3 regions of the Psychrosphaera ytuae genome follow, and region 2 is predicted to be linked to each of the others. Evidence: predicted binding sites of a transcription regulator. Region 2 holds the regulator's gene; each other region holds the start of a gene.
The links. The regulator sigma-54, encoded in region 2, starts transcription at its own class of promoters, with help from an activator protein. The targets are predictions, from matches to a motif close to GTTGGCACGNNNNTNGNNT.
Positions count from the first base shown of each region.

Region 1 (6,023 bases), 580 kb from region 2:
TTTCAAAGAGGTCGACATCCACTAAGTCTTCAACATCATTGACTTGCTCACCAACTGGGGGATCTAGTAAATCAGATTCATCAATGTGTGGAGTCTCATCTTCCTCAAGTTCGGCTTGCTCGATACTCGGCTCATCTGAGTCTAATTGTTCTGAATCAGGGTCTTCTGCTTCTATTTCATCGGCAATAGACTCTTCAAGATCCGACGCATCTAATTCCGGCTCATCTAAATCTTGATCTGAGCTGTGATCCATTTCCGGTTTTTCAGGTTCAACTTCATTTTGTTCAGAATCTTCTGGTTCGTCGGCGTTAGGTGTTTCCTCTGAAAGATCTTGCTCTAGATCGTCTTCTTCTAGAGTATCCTCCTCTGGAGCTGCTTGCTCTTCCGAAGGCACTTCCTCCTCAGTTAATTCAGGTTCGTCTTGTTGCTCCGGCGTTTCGCCCTCTTCCTCTGCGGCTTCTTCAAGCGCTTGTTCTGTCTCTTCTTCTAAGAAATCGTCCCAAATTTCGGTAGCATCATTACTTACGCCTAAAGAACTAGTGTCAGCTTCTGAGGTATCCTCATTGGTGTTTTCTAGAATCGAGTCAATATCAAAGTCTTCTTCCTCGTAAGACTCTTCAATTAAATCTGGATCTGCTGTTTCAGCTTCCGAATCTTGTTCGGTATTTTCTACTGACTCAAGGTCTGGAGTTTCGTCTGCTTCGTCAAGTAAATCATCAATATCGTCCTGAACGTCTGCTGAAGCACTAGATTCTGCTGTCGGTTCAAGTTCAGCCTCGTCTAAATCTTCGTCCATAATTGCGGCTGAATCGTCTAGTTCTTCGTCGGTACCATCGATTAACGCGTCTATGTCAAAATCTTCGTCGTCAAAGTCTTCGTCATCCAGTCCCAGCTCGTCTTCAATATCGTCAACCCCAGTTTCCATATCTTCTTCTGGTGGTAAGGCAGGAGTTTCTTCTTCTGATTCCATGCCCACGTCCGCTGCAAGCTGCTCCACGTCATCCGATGGAGGAGTGAACTCATTCAATACGTCATCAACATCATCTGATGCGACATCGCTCGCTACTTCATCTAATAGGGCGTCAACGTCATCTTCACCGTCCGCCTCATCTTCAACCTCTAGCTCTATCTCTTCTGACAAGTCATCACCCACATCATCAAGCGGGTCGTCTAATGGTTCATCAAGATCACTATCGTCGCCGTCGAGTAACGCGTCAATGTCTTCTGCACTAACAATTTGGCCATCGTCGTCATCGGCCAGATCAATTTCTTCAACTTCGCTGCTGTCATCGAGTAACTGATCGTCTAAGCTGTCATCAAAGGCAGTGTCGTCTGATAACAACTCATCGTCGAGGCTATCATCTACATCAAGCTGAACGTCGTCATCCAATAAGTCGTCACCCATATCTAAGGCGTCTAACTCATCATCTAAAGAGTCATCTAAACTGCCAAGTTCATCGTCAAATGGGTCTAGAGCATCAAGACTATCATCGACATCAAGTGGATCATCAATACCTAAATCAGGAGCTGCTTCTAACGGCTGGTCCATCGCTGCAAACGAATCGGTCGACAATGGCTTTTGTGGTGCCATTGATGGATCAGTCAGCGGGTTAGGTTCTTCCTTGTTTTTATTCTTCAAGAAAACAGCTAGACCAACTAATGCGCCAATCGTCAACAATGATGAAATCAACACCATGCCTAGAGTTGAACTAAAAAATTCACCAATTTCGTCTAATGCAGATTTTTGTTCTGCCGCTGCTTGTTTAGCTTGTAGTTCAGCTTGTTGCTGAGCTAACAACTCCTCAACCTTAGATAGAATTTGTTGAGTCTCACCGCGTAATTGACTTTCATTACCAAGAGCTTGCTCGACGTTTGATAACTTTTCAGTCAGGGCTGATAACTTTTCTTGTAATAATTCGTTTTCTGATTTTAATGACTGGTTAACTTCTTTCGCGCTGTCCAGCTGCTCTTGAATCGTTTCAAAAGCTTCGAGTTGCTTTTTCTCTACCTGCTGGATTTTTTCTGAAATTTCTTTTTTGGCGGTATCGACATCAATGACTTTAGCCGCTTCAATCGGCGCTAAGGTTGAATCAATCTCAGCAACATCAAGTTCACCCCGCAGGCGTTTGGCCCATAGCTCATCATCGGCGTCGGCGCGTTCTTTCGCGTAAATTGGGTCGATTGCCATAACTTCTTTATGGCTAGGGATTTTTAGGATCACGCCATTGCGCAAACCATTTAAGTTGTCAAAATCAAACGCGTTTGGGTTCTTTTTCAGCGTGGCAACCATGACTTGGTAGACTGAAACATTATTTCGATGGCGAAACTTGTTACCGAGTTTCCACATGGTATCGCGGCTGGTAATAGGGCCGTAAGTTTCGCCAAGTTCACCATAGTCGACCCCTTTGGGGCCTTTTAGTTTATTGTCGGCAATAGCAATATGAGCGGTCGAGAATGACAGCAAAAGAAAAAACAAGGCAAATAATTTAAAGCTTGAACGCATCGATAAATTCCAAATTCGCAAAAAAATGCCGCGCGGCAAAGTCTGTTTTGGTGATAACAAATACTCTATCGGCCTAAAGTGCTGATTTCATTAGACTCAATATTTATTTTTGTACTGTCATTTAACCACTTTAAAAAAGTAAAGCAAAGCTTGTACCAGTTAATTGTGTCAACTTTATGCCAGTTAATTATAGCCAAACAAAAAAAAGCCCCGCAAAAAGCGAGGCTGTTATTTTTAACGCATCAGGGCTTACAGGTAATCTCGAACAAGTAGCTCTGCAATTTGCACGCTATTTGTCGCGGCACCCTTGCGTACATTGTCTGCAACAACCCACAAATTAATGCCATTTGGATGAGAAATATCTTCTCGAATACGACCAACATAAGTTTGGTCGTTGCCGCTAGCGTGGGTAACTTGAGTAGGATAGTCCTTGTCCTCAGCTAACATAGTAACACCAGGAGCATCAGCTAAAATATTTTTAATGTCTTCGGCGCTGACAGGCTGACGCAATTCAAGGTGAATTGCCTCTGCATGGCCATAGAATACAGGCACGCGTACCGCAGTTGGATTTACTCGAATACTCTCATCACCCATTATTTTGTGCGTTTCCCACACCATTTTCATTTCTTCTTTGGTGTAACCATTGTCTTGGAATACATCAATTTGAGGAATTACGTTAAACGCCATTTGAACTGGGAAGTTTTCTGTTTCTACAGGTCGGCCATTCATTAACTGCGCAGTTTGAGCAACTAATTCGTCGATTGCCTCTTTACCTGCACCACTGACTGATTGATAAGTTGAAACGTTAATTCGATCTATACCGTAAGCGTCATGAATCGGCTTTAACGCTACCAACATCTGAATGGTTGAACAATTTGGGTTGGCGATAATGTTGCGATTTCTAAAATCCACTAGCGCGCCAGGGTTCACCTCTGGAATAACGAGTGGAATTTCTGGTTCGTATCGATAGAACGATGTATTGTCGATAACTACCACACCTTCATCAGCTGCGATAGGCGCATATTTCTCAGAAACCGCTGAGCCTGCGCTAAACAAACCAATTTGAACCTGAGTCCAATCAAACGTATCAACGTCAATGACTTCAATCTCTTTGCCTTTAAAAGAAATCGTGGTGCCCGCCGAACGTTTACTAGCTAGAGGAAATAACTGCCCAACCGGAAAGTTTCTCTCTTCTAAAATTTCTATGATGTTTTGGCCTACAAGACCAGTTGCGCCAAGCACCGCAACATTGATTTTTTGTTCTGACATGATGTTCTACTAATTTCTCTGGTAAAGATCGTTAAACAATTGACTCGGTGTTAAAACCGAGCTGGGTTAATTTTTCCGATAGGTTCGGATTATCGCTTTTTACGGTCAGCGATGACCATTCACGTCTAACTGGATAATTTTTTCTGATCCAGTCAAAACCTTGGTTTGCCAAGTGACGATGGAAAAGCGCATCATCCCTTCTAACATCAAACACAAGGTGGATGAGTGTTTTTAGTAATGCTTGTGGCTCCAGTCTAATACTCTGTTCAGCCAATTGCTCTGAGTTACCAGCACTACCGCCATTACCACCAGAGCTTCTCAAACTCACTTCGGTTATATCCGCTTCAGGTAAAAAATGTTGAAGTTGATGACTGGCTTCGAACCCAAATTGTTCACACACGTGGCGATACAAAATTTCAGTGCCTTTGGCTTTTCCTTCTAGACTGTATCCGGCAATATGGGCACTACAAAGTGTACTATGAGGTATCAGCTCTACCATGGGCTCTGGCTCACCTTCCCATACGTCTAACGCTAACTTAATTGCAGGACGATTAGAAGTCTTTCGTTGCTCAATATGGGCCAAAAGTGCCTTATTATCGATAACTTCTCCTCTACTTGCGTTTATTAGGCACACATCGTCTTTTAACAAGGCTAAATTGTGTTCATTTAATAAATGAAAAGTAGGATGTTCGCCCTCTTTTGTGAGTGGCGTATGAAAGCTAATGATATCGCCTTCTTTTAATGCCTTTTCCAAAGATGTAAATTCGGGGCCTGACTTATACGGATCACAAAGTCGCAGTTCTATATTCAAAACATCTAGCTTTGCCTTAAGACGACTTCCGATATTGCCAACACCGATGATAGACACGACTTTGTCACTCAAGCTCAATTGGTGGGTTTCTGCTAATACCAGCATTACGTTGATGACAAACTCAGCCACAGAATTGGCATTACAACCAGGAGCAGAAGTAAAGTAGATACCCTTTTGGGCCAATAATTGTTTGTCTATGTGATCTTCGCCTATTGTTGCCGTACCGACAAACTTGAGACGATTTGCTTGAGTGAGAAGTTCAGCATTAACCTTAGTTATTGAGCGAACCAACAAAACATCAACATCGACTAACTGAGCTGGATTTAATCCTCTCCCGGCAAAACGTTCGACTTCACCTAAATCGCAAAAAAACGATTCGGCGTACGGAATATTTTCATCTATCAATATTTTCATTTGGCTTGTCACATACACTGAATTGATTGGAAAGCAATTGCTGACCAAGAGTTTAGCGTTAACACTCTGTTGTTACTGGAGTTAAGGCAATAAAAAACCCCGTTTAGTTTAACGCTAAACGGGGCCTATAAACATCCTAAAATTAAATATAGTCAATAACTATATGGAATAGCTTTTATCTAATTTTAGTTTAAAGGGCTGTTACAGTTTTTTGAACACTAATGTTGCATTAGTGCCACCAAAACCAAAGCTGTTCGACATAGCTAAATTGATGTCTGCTGGTTTAAACTCTTTAACAATGTTTAAACCTTCTGCTTGCTCATCTAAATTTTGGATGTTGATAGATGGTGCAACAAAGTTATTCTCCATCATCAATAAGCTATAAATTGCTTCGTGAACACCAGCCGCTCCAAGTGCATGACCTGTCATTGCCTTAGTCGCAGAAATCATTGGAGATTGACCTGCAAATACGTTTTGAATAGCGCCTAGCTCTTTGACGTCACCAACTGGTGTACTCGTACCATGAGTGTTGAGATAGTCAATTTGTCCTTCAACAGTTTCTAAAGCCATCTTCATGCAGCGCTCAGCACCTTCACCTGATGGTGCTACCATGTCAAAACCATCTGATGTCGCACCGTAACCGACGATTTCTGCATAAATCTTTGCACCACGAGCCTTTGCATGTTCGTATTCTTCGACAACGACCATACCGCCACCGCCAGAAATAACAAATCCATCACGATCAGCGTCATAGGTACGAGAAGCCAATTCAGGTGTTTCATTGTATTTAGTCGATAACGCGCCCATCGCATCAAACATACCTGCTAGAGTCCAATCAACTTCTTCACCACCACCAGCAAAAACGATATCTTGTTTACCAAGTTGGATTTGTTCTAAAGCGTGGCCTATACAGTGAGCTGAGGTTGCACAAGCACTACTGATTGAGTAGTTAACCCCTTTGATTTTGAATGGTGTCGCCAGTGTTGCAGAGCAAGTACTGCTCATAGTACGTGGAACCTGGTATGG
Region 1 covers NZ_CP072110.1:3,256,407-3,262,429, reverse strand. The annotation lists gene J1N51_RS14325 (FimV/HubP family polar landmark protein) at 1-2,503, opposite strand, end outside; gene J1N51_RS14320 (aspartate-semialdehyde dehydrogenase) at 2,753-3,772, opposite strand; gene J1N51_RS14315 (4-phosphoerythronate dehydrogenase) at 3,804-4,997, opposite strand; gene fabB (beta-ketoacyl-ACP synthase I) at 5,199-6,023, opposite strand, start outside.
Region 1: a site for sigma-54 is predicted at 2,645-2,663, ahead of J1N51_RS14325 (FimV/HubP family polar landmark protein). Genes of this name have one in related genera too.

Region 2 (6,023 bases):
GTCATGGCGACTTAGGTATGTTTACCAAGCAAGATGTTGTTTTGGCATTGTCGAACAGCGGTGAAACAGCCGAGTTAGTTTCTCTACTGCCCGTCCTCAAGCGAATCGGCTGTAGCATCATCTCTATGACCGGAAACCCCAATTCAACCCTAGCGAAAAACAGCGACATTCACCTTTATGCAGGTGTCGAAAAAGAAGCGTGTCCACTAGGCCTAGCGCCAACAGCTTCAACAACCGCTAGTTTAGTACTCGGTGATGCGTTAGCAGTAAGTTTATTAGAAGCTCGTGGCTTTACTGCCGAAGATTTTGCCTTAAGTCACCCTGGTGGGTCTCTGGGCCGTAAGTTATTACTTACCAACTCAGATATTATGCACAGCGACGAACGCTTACCTCTCGTCACTCAGCAGGCCACAGTAAAAGAAGCCGTATTCGAAATGTCCGCCAAAGGCTTAGGTATGACAGGTGTTGTAGACCAACAAGGCATTTTAGTTGGCATCTTTACCGATGGTGACCTTCGACGTTGGATGGATAAAGATCAAGTAAATCTCAGCACTGTAATAACTGAGGTAATGACCAAAAACTCAGTAACAAGTAAACCCGCTACTTTAGCTGCAGAAACACTATCCTTAATGGAACAAAAGAAGATCAGTGCTTTATTTATTGTCGATGCTCAACACAAGCCTCTCGGCGCATTAAACATGCACGACATGCTAAAAGCAGGGGTTATCTAATGGAATTATTTGGACAGTGGTATCAGCCCGTCACTACAGAAGTGATCAACAAAGCCAAACAATTAAAACTCCTGATATGTGATATTGATGGTATTTTTTCTGATGGCTCTGTGTATATGGGCAATAGCGGTGAAGAAATCAAAGCCTTTAACACTAAAGATGGCTTTGGGCTCAAAGCTCTAATGAACTCTGGCGTTGAAGTTGCAGTTATAACAGGCAGAAAATCTGAAATTGTCGCCCGCCGTATGGCAAGTTTAGGCGTTAAATACGTCTACCAAGGCATGGAAACCAAACTGATTGGCTACCAAGAATTGTGCAAAGACCTCAACGTCAGCGCTGAACAAGTAGGCTTTATCGGCGATGACTTTCCGGATTTACCTGTGATGCGAAAAGTAGGTTTGTCGGTATCTGTTAGCGACGGTCACCCATACGTCAAACAAGTTGCCGATTACGTTACGGTAACAGGCGGTGGTAAAGGCGCTGTCCGAGAATTAACGGACCTTATTATCATGGCACAACAAGGCGAGCATTACCTAACCTCCACTGTTGCAGGAACCAGCAGCTAATGCCAAAGAAATTACTCGTCCTTCTTATTTTTATCGGGATCAGTATTTATCTGTGGTATCCCGCTTTTAATACAACGGAACAAGCGGCCAGTAATACGGACCCTGTGTTAGTGCCAGATTTTACTGCAAAGCTTCTACATCAGGAGTTGTTTGATCACACTGGCAATTTAAAACAAGAAGTCTTCTCGCAAAAGATGGAGCATTTTGCCGATTTAGATCTAACCTACTTTGAACAACCCGAATTTATTATTTACCAAAACGACAGTCCCTATTGGCGACTGTCTGCCAAAGTCGGCAACATGCAAGATGGTAAATTGACCTTGGATGAAAACGTCCAAATGTTACAGTTAGACAACAACGAGCTGGTTAATTCTATCGAAACCAGTTTTCTAGAAATCGATTTAAATTCACAATTCGTCACAACCGATAAAATGTTTGTTATTAAAGGACAAAGAACAACCATTACCGGATATGGACTCAATGCTGATTTGAAAGAAGGCAGAGTTAAAATGACGAAACACGTACAAACCATTCTGAAAGGAAATCAATAATGACGATAAAACAATTTGCTATAGCCCTGGGTTTGACTCTGTTATCTACTTTTAATGCATTGGCGTCAGATGACCTGACTATCGATGCACAAGAGCAAGACTTAAACTTTAAAAAGAACACTATGTTTTTCAAAGGTAATGTTCAGATCAACCAAGGTTCGATGAAAATCAAAGCGGATGAGCTATATGTCATCACAAAAGACGGTGCCGCCGAAAAATTGATCGCAAAAGGCAGTCCAGCTACCTTTTCACAGAGCAGTTCAGAAGGCGATGAACTAGAAGCGAACGCGACAGAAGTCATCTATTTGGTCAACGAGCGAATTCTTGAATTGAGAGGCTCTGCAAAGTATCGTCAAGGCGGTTCTGTGGTTGATAGTGCAAACGGTAACATTACATTCGATTTAGAAAACAAACGCGTTAAAGCAGTTGGTGGCACCGAGAACAATGGTCGTGTTACAACAACCATCAAAATCAAGCCAAAAACAAATAACGAAAAAGATTCAGGTAACGATTAATGACAAAGTTAGTCGCTCAACATTTAGCGAAGTCATATAAAAGTCGACAGGTCGTCAAAGACGTTAGCTTGTCAGTAGAAGCCGGCCAGGTCGTAGGCTTATTAGGCCCCAATGGTGCTGGCAAAACGACAACTTTTTACATGATTGTTGGCCTTGTACCAAATGATAAAGGTTTGATTCAGCTCGACGACATAGACTTGAGTCACGAACCTATGCACGTTCGAGCTCGAAAAGGAATCGGCTACCTGCCGCAAGAGTCTTCTATCTTCAGAAAATTAACGGTTTCACAAAACATCATGTCAGTTTTGCAAATGCGTAAAGACATTGACGCAAACCAGCAAGCTGATTTACTGGATGATTTAATCGCCGAATTTCATATTGACCACATTCGAGATAGCCAGGGTATGGCGCTATCCGGTGGTGAGCGACGTCGAGTCGAAATTGCCCGAGCACTTGCAGCAGACCCTAAAATTATCTTGCTTGATGAACCATTTGCTGGTGTTGATCCTATCTCAGTGATCGATATCAAAAAAATTATTCAACAACTCACGGCAAAGGGCATTGGCGTGTTAATTACAGATCATAATGTCCGTGAAACACTTGATGTCTGTGAAAAAGCCTATATCGTTAGTCATGGGGAGCTAATTGCCGAAGGCACCCCAGCGGAAGTTTTAGAAAGTGAGATCGTTAAGCAAGTTTATCTTGGTGACCAGTTCAAACTTTGATAATTTATAAAGAGATAATCTTAATTAAGTCAGTAAGTTCCGGATAAGATGAGACCTACACTCCAACTCAAAATGGGTCAGCAGTTAACAATGACCCCGCAATTGCAACAAGCGATTAGACTGTTGCAACTGTCGTCTTTGGAATTGCAACAAGAAATCCAAGAAGCCTTGGATAGCAATCCTTTATTGGAGTCCGATGACTTTGATAACTACGATGGCCAAGAAGCCTCGGAAGTTACTCAAATCGACACTCATCAAGAAAGCCAAGAAAACGGCGCGAGTAACGATGACGAAATCGAATGGACCAAGGACGAGATAAGCACTAACGAAGCACTGCAAGATCAAACCATGGGAGATGAGCTTCCTACAGACTCTACATGGGATGATTACATGAGCGCAGCCCCTGCTAGTTCTGGGCCGGCTTATGAAGGTGAAGACACTGTCTATCAAGGTGAGACTACAACCAACATCCAAGATCATTTACGTTGGCAGCTTAATCTATCCCCTTTTTCTGAACATGATCTGGCAATTGCCACGGCTATCATTGATGCCATAGACGAAAAAGGCTTTTTAACTGTTTCAACTGAAGACATTGTAGAGGCAGTTGATATTGAAGACGTTGAAATAGAAGAAGTTGAAGCCGTCTTAAAACGCGTCCAAAACTTCGACCCTATCGGTGTCGCATGCCGAGGATTGCAAGAGTGTATGGTTGTGCAGTTACGTCAATACAGCGACGACACACCTTGGAAAAAAGAGGCCATTGACCTCATTCAAGAACACATAGATTTATTGGGTAACCGTGATTACCGCACGATTATCCGCAAAACCAAACTCAAAGAACACGAGCTCAAAGAAACACTAGAGCTGATTCAAACCCTCAACCCTAACCCTGCAAGCATAGTGATTAAAGACGAAATTGATTACGTCATCCCTGATGTGAGCGTGGTTAAGAAAAAAGGTCGTTGGATAGTTGAGCTAAATCCGAATTCTATGCCTAAAATTAAAGTGAACGAACAATACGCTTCACTGTCTAAAACGGCAAAGAACAATTCTGACGCGCAGTTTGTTCGTTCTCACTTACAAGAAGCTAAGTGGTTTATTAAGAGTTTGGAAAGTAGAAACGACACATTGTTAAAAGTATCAAATTGTATTGTGCAACAGCAGCAAGCCTTTTTCGAATATGGGCCGGAAGCGATGAAGCCGATGGTATTGAATGATGTAGCGGAAATGGTCGATATGCATGAGTCAACAATCTCACGTGTGACGACTCAAAAGTACATGCACACACCAAGAGGAATATTTGAACTCAAATACTTCTTCTCAAGTCACGTCAGTACTGAAAATGGCGGTGAATGTTCATCTACCGCTATCCGCGCCTTAATCAAAAAGCTAGTTGCTGCAGAAAACCAAGCTAAACCGCTAAGTGACAGTAAGATTGCTGATATCCTGGCCGAACAGGGCATCCAAGTAGCCAGGAGAACTATCGCAAAATACCGGGAATCGTTAAACATTCCCCCTTCAAACCAAAGAAAACGATTGGTGTAGTTTCACCAATCAAATCAAAAGAAGGAAGAGCATATGCAAATTAACCTAACTTGTCGTCACGTCGAGCCTACTGAGTCATTAAAAGACTATGTAGATACGAAATTTGCAAAATTAGAACGTCATTTCGATCATATTAACAACGTCCATGTGATTTTAGACGTCGAAAAACTGATACAACGCGCAGAAGCGACTATGCATGTTAATGGTGGTGAACTTTTTGCCACATCTGAACATAGTGATATGTACGCAGCCATTGATTCTTTAATTGATAAACTTGACCGTCAGGTCAAAAAACACAAAGAAAAATTAACTCGGCACTAAAGGTTAATTTTAAGTAATACTAGAGGCGCTAAGGACGGCGCCTTTTAACTCATCTTTTGAGACGAAAATCAAAAGACCCAAGCAGTAAAAATGCCATGAAATTAAAAGTACTTCTGCAGCCTGAATGCACCAAAGTGTTATCAGACTGCCAAAGCAAAAAGAAAATCCTAGAACATATTGCAGAGATTGCTAGTAGCCAGTTACCGGATTTGAACTGCTCTGAAGTGTTAGCGAGTTTGATGAACCGTGAAAAACTAGGAAGCACAGGAATTGGCAACGGGGTTGCTATTCCACACGGCAAAATCAAACCAGAGGGCAACAAGGTCGTTGCGGTTCTTCTTGTAAGCCACCCTGCAGTTGATTACGACGCAATTGATAATCGCCCTGTCGATGTTTTTTGTGCCTTAATCGTGCCAGAAGACCAATGTGAAACGCATTTACAAACGCTTGCGAATATTGCCGAAATCTTTGACAACAAAGAGATTTTACGTAAGATTCGAGGAGCGAAAACGGATAACGATCTCTACAACATAATTGAAGCCGCATAATATGCATATTTTTATCGTAAGTGGCCGTTCTGGCTCAGGGAAGACAGTCGTACTTAGGGTTTTGGAAGACCTTGGGTATTATTGCGTTGATAATTTACCAGTAAATCTATTACCTGCGCTATCTCACTCGCTCGCAACCAATTATCCTCAGGTTGCGGTCAGCATTGATGTGCGCAACTTACCCAGCTCAGAACAAGAGTTACTCGATAACTTAGACTTTTTACCAAAGGGCGTTAAAACGACCGTTCTGTACATTGATGCAAAAGACGATGTATTGATCCGTCGCTACAGCGAAACACGTCGCTTGCACCCTTTGTCCAAAGGTGAAAATTCTCTACCAGATGCAATTATAGAAGAACGTAAGTTGCTCGATGCACTTGCCTCTCGAGCGGACTTGTACATAGACACTTCAGATTTAAATGTTCATCAGCTGACCGAAATGATCCGAGAAAAGATCATGGGTAAATCTGATAAAGACTTAGTGATCACCTTTGAATCATTTGGTTTTAAATACGGTGTTC
Region 2 covers NZ_CP072110.1:2,672,320-2,678,342, reverse strand. The annotation lists gene J1N51_RS11915 (KpsF/GutQ family sugar-phosphate isomerase) at 1-731, shown strand, start outside; gene kdsC (3-deoxy-manno-octulosonate-8-phosphatase KdsC) at 731-1,297, shown strand; gene lptC (LPS export ABC transporter periplasmic protein LptC) at 1,297-1,848, shown strand; gene lptA (lipopolysaccharide transport periplasmic protein LptA) at 1,848-2,363, shown strand; gene lptB (LPS export ABC transporter ATP-binding protein) at 2,363-3,088, shown strand; gene J1N51_RS11890 (RNA polymerase factor sigma-54) at 3,137-4,633, shown strand; gene hpf (ribosome hibernation promoting factor) at 4,667-4,954, shown strand; gene ptsN (PTS IIA-like nitrogen regulatory protein PtsN) at 5,050-5,502, shown strand; gene rapZ (RNase adapter RapZ) at 5,504-6,023, shown strand, end outside.

Region 3 (6,023 bases), 250 kb from region 2:
GATGAGAAATGTTAGCAGCGCCTTCGATGTGACCTATGGCAAACTCACCCAATGTTCTGACATCTAATACGAAGTAGTCTCCACGATTAGCAAGTAACTCTTCTGGACTGATCTTGGCGACTTCAGCTTCTGTTTTTTTAACTGAGTTGCCCGCTACACTCGTACTACTAAACACACTTAGTAGCAAAGCAAAAAACACCACCAAAACCCCGCCTAAATGATGTGTTGATTTAGTCATTTTGTACTCTCCGGTTTTTATAATTAACTGTTTTATTTAGGTATCACGTTTGCTAACAACCAAAATAGACTTAATAAGCATACGCTAAAAATCACAAATCGGTGCTGCCAATGTCGCAGTGCGCTTATCGCTGTTTGATCGGGTGCTGCACCTGCTTTTAGTCGAATTCTAGCGACTTTTTCACCATCGAACATAACCGGGCCTGCCATTTCAATCTTACACCCTGCCGCTACTAAACTGAGCCACAACAACTCGGTAAAGGACTGCTGATGCGGCCAATGTGCTCTGTTAGCAAGACTGACCTTTAACCAGCCTGGGCTTGATTTAAACACTGAAAACAAAGGCAATAAGATAAGGGTAAATGGCAGTTCAAACCAGGTTTTGAACTTGTGAGGTAACGCCCCGAACGCATTATATTTAGGGTTTAACACAGGCCAAGCATTAACCGCAGTGATGACAATGGCATAAACAAAGCTAGCTAGTCCACCGACTAACAAAAACAATACAACCGGCATTAACCAGTAACTCAGCCAGGCCATGATATTGACTTCTAATGTGTTTTTTATAATGCCCAGTGGTGATAGCTTTGAAACGTCAATACTCGAAAGCTCTGCGAGCAGTGATCTGGCCATACTTTTTTGCTGGCCGGATAAGGCGTCTTCAATGTCCTTACTTTGATTAGAAACAGCATGAAAGCCCATACTTAAATAAAGTAATACAGATTCGGTGACGAGATCATAAGGCATAACAAAGAGTAACGCCCAAACCAAGGTGCCTATCAGAACAATATAGGTCAACAGAGCTAGAAAGCCGGCAATAGTCCGCTGGTGATCAGTAGAGTCGCTTTTATTAACCTTAGTAGCGAGTGCATCGGCGATGACGCGACACAAAGCGAGAGGGGAATATCGAGTAGGTAAGGGCATTACCCACTCGATCAAAATGACAACAGCCGCAGCGGCTAACAGCGGCGCTTGCGACAAATCCACGACTTATGCCGCGAGCTTCTCAAGAAGCTTCATCAGCAATGCCGATGAGTTCTTCGAAGCAACTTCAAGATATTGATCAAAGCTCATTGGTGACTCTTGACCCGCAATGTCAGACAAAGAGCGAATAACTAAAAATGGCGTATTCATTTGGTAACAAGCTTGAGCAATAGCAGCACCTTCCATCTCTACTGCTAACATGTCTGGGAATTGCTGACGAGTTGCTTCAATACGCTGAGGGTCACACATAAAACTATCGCCCGTTGCAATAAGACCCACTTTACAGGTGATGTCCGTCATATCACTGATTAAATCTGTGACAGCTTCAACTAGTTTTTCGTCTGCTTTAAAACGGGCTGGCATATTTGGCACTTGGCCAAATTCATAATTAAACGCCGTAACATCAACATCGTGGTGAACCAATTCATCACCTACCGCAATATCACCCACTTTAAGGTCCGGATCAAAACCACCGGCTGAACCAGTATTAATGACATAGTCAGGGTTAAAATTGTTGATTAATAAAGTGGTCGCCACCGTCGAAGCTACTTTACCAATACCCGATTGAACCAAAACAACATCGGTTCCTTTCAATTTGCCAGAATAGTATTCGTAGTTGGCAATTTTTGTCGTCTCTAAGTTTTCAATGTTGTCTTTTAAAATGGCAACTTCTTGTTCCATCGCACCGATGATAGCAATCGTCATAATGAGTCTCTGTATTAATACAACCAAACGTTAGCGTGTGATGTTTGGTATCAAATTGAAATTGATTGAAATTATAATGGACGACCTAAACAATGGCTAATCTTAAATTGGTCGTTCCAACGCTAGGCGATAAAGCGCTACGACAAAATCAATAAATATTCCCGGGCTATTGAACTTTTTACCTCTTTAAAAAATAGATTGGCACACTCCCTGCTACACACTTCCTGTAATAAAAGACCAAAGATAAGTTTTTGACAGCGACTTTGGTTTTTAATTCAAAACCGTAAACCGGTGCACAAGTTAGAAACATTAGATAACACAGTCTTGGAGACAAATATGGAATGGGTATTAGTATTGTTGGTAGGTCTAGTTGTTACCATTGCCTTGGTTGCGAGTCATTTTATTGACACGAGCAACCCTTATCCTTTCAAAAAGAAAAGTCAGCTGTTCACCAACGTCGAACGCGGCTTTTTAGCACTGCTCGATAGAGCCGTCGGCAACGACTATCGCATTGTTAACCGAGTGCGTTTGCAAGACATTATAGAAACCAAAGACAGTATCAAAGGCCGTGCTAAACGCTCAGCGATGATCAAAGCTTCTAACAAGGTAATCGATTATGTTTTGTGTGACCCTGCAACATACCGAATCATTGCCGCAGTAGATCTAGTTAATCAAGCTGAGGGCGGGCACAAATCAAAACAAGATTGGTTTGTTACTGGTGCCTTAGAAGCCGCAGGTATTCCACATATTCGTATTAAAGTAAAAGCGGGTTACAAGGTTGAAGAAATTCGCAATGGCATTTTGTATAAAATCGGCAAGAAAGAACGTGCTTATCCGCCTGAGCCGATCATTAAGGGCAATATTCCTCGTCGTCCAGTTGGCGCACTTTCAGCTGGCCAGGTTAAAGCGCAGCTTGGTGGTTTAGGTATCGCGAAAGCGTCTTAGCTCTACATTTACAGAGTCTGAGAATGGGCTGACCATTGGGTGGCCTTTATCTCGGCCGCGCAAGTACGTCCGTGTAATGCTCCCAGCCGCACATCCCTGTGCGGCAACGCCTCGTAAACGCTCACCCAATACTCATCCTTTACATTCAGCGTCGTCGGCGCGAAACACGCTGTAAGTTCAGAGAATGGGCTGACCATTGGGTGGCCTTTATCTCGGCCGCGCAAGTACGTCCGTGTAATGCTCCCAGCCGCACATCCCTGTGCGGCAACGCCTCGTAAACGCTCACCCAATACTCATCCCTAACATTCAGCGTCGTCGGCGCGAAACACGCTGTAAGTTCAGAGAATGGGCTGACCATTGGGTGGCTTATGTGCAGTTGCGAGCTCCTAACCTGGGTACCTTAACCCTTGACCTCTTCAAGCACATCCCTGTGACGCTTACGGCCAAACATCCTGTTTGGGCTATCAAGGGTTAAGGTACCCAACTCAGGATCTGCAATTCACACTTTGGTGTTAACCGCCTGTAGCTGGCACTGCAGAAGTTCCTATTTGAAATAAGCACTGGCCATATCGACGATTCTGAGTTTAAGGGATGAGTATGAGTAGTTGCTTTTCGAGGTAGTCCACGCATGGATGCGTGGCCGTAAGCATTACAGGGATGTACTTGCGCGGCCGAGGAAAGCCAACTACTCATGCTTAGCCCATTCTCTGAACTTACAGCGTGTTTCGCGCCGACAACGCTGAATATTAGGGATGAGTATGAGTGGTTGCTTTTCGAGGAAGTCCACGCATGGATGCGTGGCCGTAAGCATTACAGGGATGTACTTGCGCGGCCGAGGAAAGCCAACTACTCATGCTTAGCCCATTCTCTATGCAGGAGTTAGGAGAAGGGCCACTCTTGCTTAGCCCATTCTCTGAGCTCAAGTTAAGAGGATTAGGCAAACGACAACCCCCAAAAATACCCAATTAACATTGATTTCTGAGCCGAGTGCGGTAACCTAAAATCTCATAATCCTAACACCTAAAAAATGAATGGAAATCGAGCTCAAATTTCTTCTCCAACCGGATTTAGTCACTAAATTCACATCCCTAATCGACAACGCACCGTTTGATATCTCAGCGCCAAACGTTCGTCACCTTCGCAATGGTTACTTTGATACCGACCAAAAAGCACTTCGCCAATTTGATATTGGTTTGCGAATTCGCAGTTGCGAACTGGCCACAGGCGAAAAGTCTGCCGAGCAAACCGTTAAGCTTGCTGGTCAAGACGTCGGTGGTTTGCACCAACGCCCAGAATTTAATGTCGACTTGCCAGTGCCTACCAATATGGTTGCTGATTTGTCTTTGTATGAACCAGAAATTTGGCCAGCGGGTTTTGATGTAGACGAAATCCAACAACAGCTGATGTTACTGTTTGAAACCGATTTTCAACGCACCACTTGGCATGTTTCTATGCCTTCTGGAACCGTGATCGAATGTGTTTTGGATCAGGGCGCAGTAAAAGCAAACGGGCAAGAAACCATTATCAGTGAAGTAGAGCTTGAGTTAGTTTCGGGTGAGGTCAAAGAGCTGTTTGCATTTGCTCAATACATAGCTTCTAAAGTGGATGTTCGTTTGGGCTTTTTGAGCAAAGCGGCGCGCGGTTATCATTTGCTCGCAGGAAAGTCTCTGAGTTGCGTTGATTTAAACAAGGTTAACGTCAAAGCCGATGACGCGGTCGAAACCGCATTCGTGAAGTCTCTTACGGCAGCACTCAAATTTGTCCAACACAACGAACAAGTATTTTGTGCTTCCATGAGTCCAAAGAGCTTGCGAAAAGTACTAGATGGTTGGTCGTTGATCATTCATGTCATGCAATTGTTTGCAGATTTGATCCCAACTGCTCAAGCGAAAGCCTTAGCCAAAGGCTTTAAAATGGTCAGAAAGCAACACAAGTGGGCTGACTCTTATTATCAAATCAATCAATTGACCAGCAGAAAGAGTCCATTCAAAAAAGACATCGACAACAGTGAGTTTTTGACGTCACTAGTGGCGCAAGAGCAGTGGCCAGAGCATAAGCTTATGCGTGCTGTGGGCTTTTTTAGTAGCCGTGAATACAACCAACTTATTCTTAATTTTATTCAATGGCTAAGTGGCAAAGCGTGGCGCAATGAGTTGAGCTTAGAGCAACTTACTGTGTTGTCTCAGCCTATTTATGTTCATACTCAGTCTTGGTTAGATGCGTCGTGGCACAATTTAAAAGCGGTTCTTGCTGCTTACAAATTAGAGCCAGACCAAGAAAACTTAGAAGCAATCTATTGGCCATTGGTCGAAAGCCTGTTGACGGGGATTGTTGCAAGTAATGTATTTGGCGATGAAGCTGAATCGGTGACAAACGCTCAGATGGACTTATTAATGGGTTGTGAAGAATACATTTTACTTTCAAGGCTGGAGTCATTGTTAGTCGAACACCAGGAAAACCACCAAGTCACGCCTGAAAATGACTACCTCGGCTGGTTAAATGCCAAACAGAGTAGCCTCAATATGGCCATCGTTGCGACCGTTGGTAATGTCTCACAATTAAAGCCGTATTGGTAAAATGAACCACAGTAGCGTCGAACGATTAAAACCACTTGGGCAGGCTCGTTTTAAAGCTTGTTTAGAAAAGCATGCGCCTGAATTTGGCGCTACGGTTAGTTCTTCAATAGCGGTTGAGCATGTGTTAGCGATGAGCGACTTTGTGTACCGTACGTGTGAGCGTTACCCAAAGATATTTTCTGACTTGGTTACGCGTTTTGAGTGTTTTTCTTGTGCGGAAGAAAAGAGCGAGGCTGGTGGACAAATTGAGCTCCCTCAATGGTCTTTACCAGAGTCGGATTGGTTGGCAATGACAGAAGTCGAAGCGTTAAAGTCGTTAAGAGAGCATCGACATCACGTGATGACGGTATTGGCTTCTGTGCATTTTCTAAAAATCTGGACCATTGACGAAGTGATGGCTGAGTTATCCGAATTAGCCGACGGTTTTTATTATTTGGCTAGGCAGTGGTCGGAAGCACAGCTTGCTCCTCGGTTTGGTAGGGCTTTGGACAAAGAAGGTCAACCGGTGCCTCTGATAGCTCTGGGTATGGGTAAACTCGGTGGCCACGAACTTAATTTTTCTTCTGATATAGACCT
Region 3 covers NZ_CP072110.1:2,924,020-2,930,042, forward strand. The annotation lists gene J1N51_RS12920 (rhodanese-like domain-containing protein) at 1-238, opposite strand, end outside; gene J1N51_RS12925 (cobalamin biosynthesis protein) at 271-1,224, opposite strand; gene mtnN (5'-methylthioadenosine/S-adenosylhomocysteine nucleosidase) at 1,228-1,926, opposite strand; gene J1N51_RS12935 (DUF2726 domain-containing protein) at 2,263-2,871, shown strand; gene J1N51_RS12940 (CYTH domain-containing protein) at 3,903-5,447, shown strand; gene glnE (bifunctional [glutamate--ammonia ligase]-adenylyl-L-tyrosine phosphorylase/[glutamate--ammonia-ligase] adenylyltransferase) at 5,449-6,023, shown strand, end outside.
Region 3: a site for sigma-54 is predicted at 2,124-2,142, ahead of J1N51_RS12935 (DUF2726 domain-containing protein). Genes of this name have one in related genera too.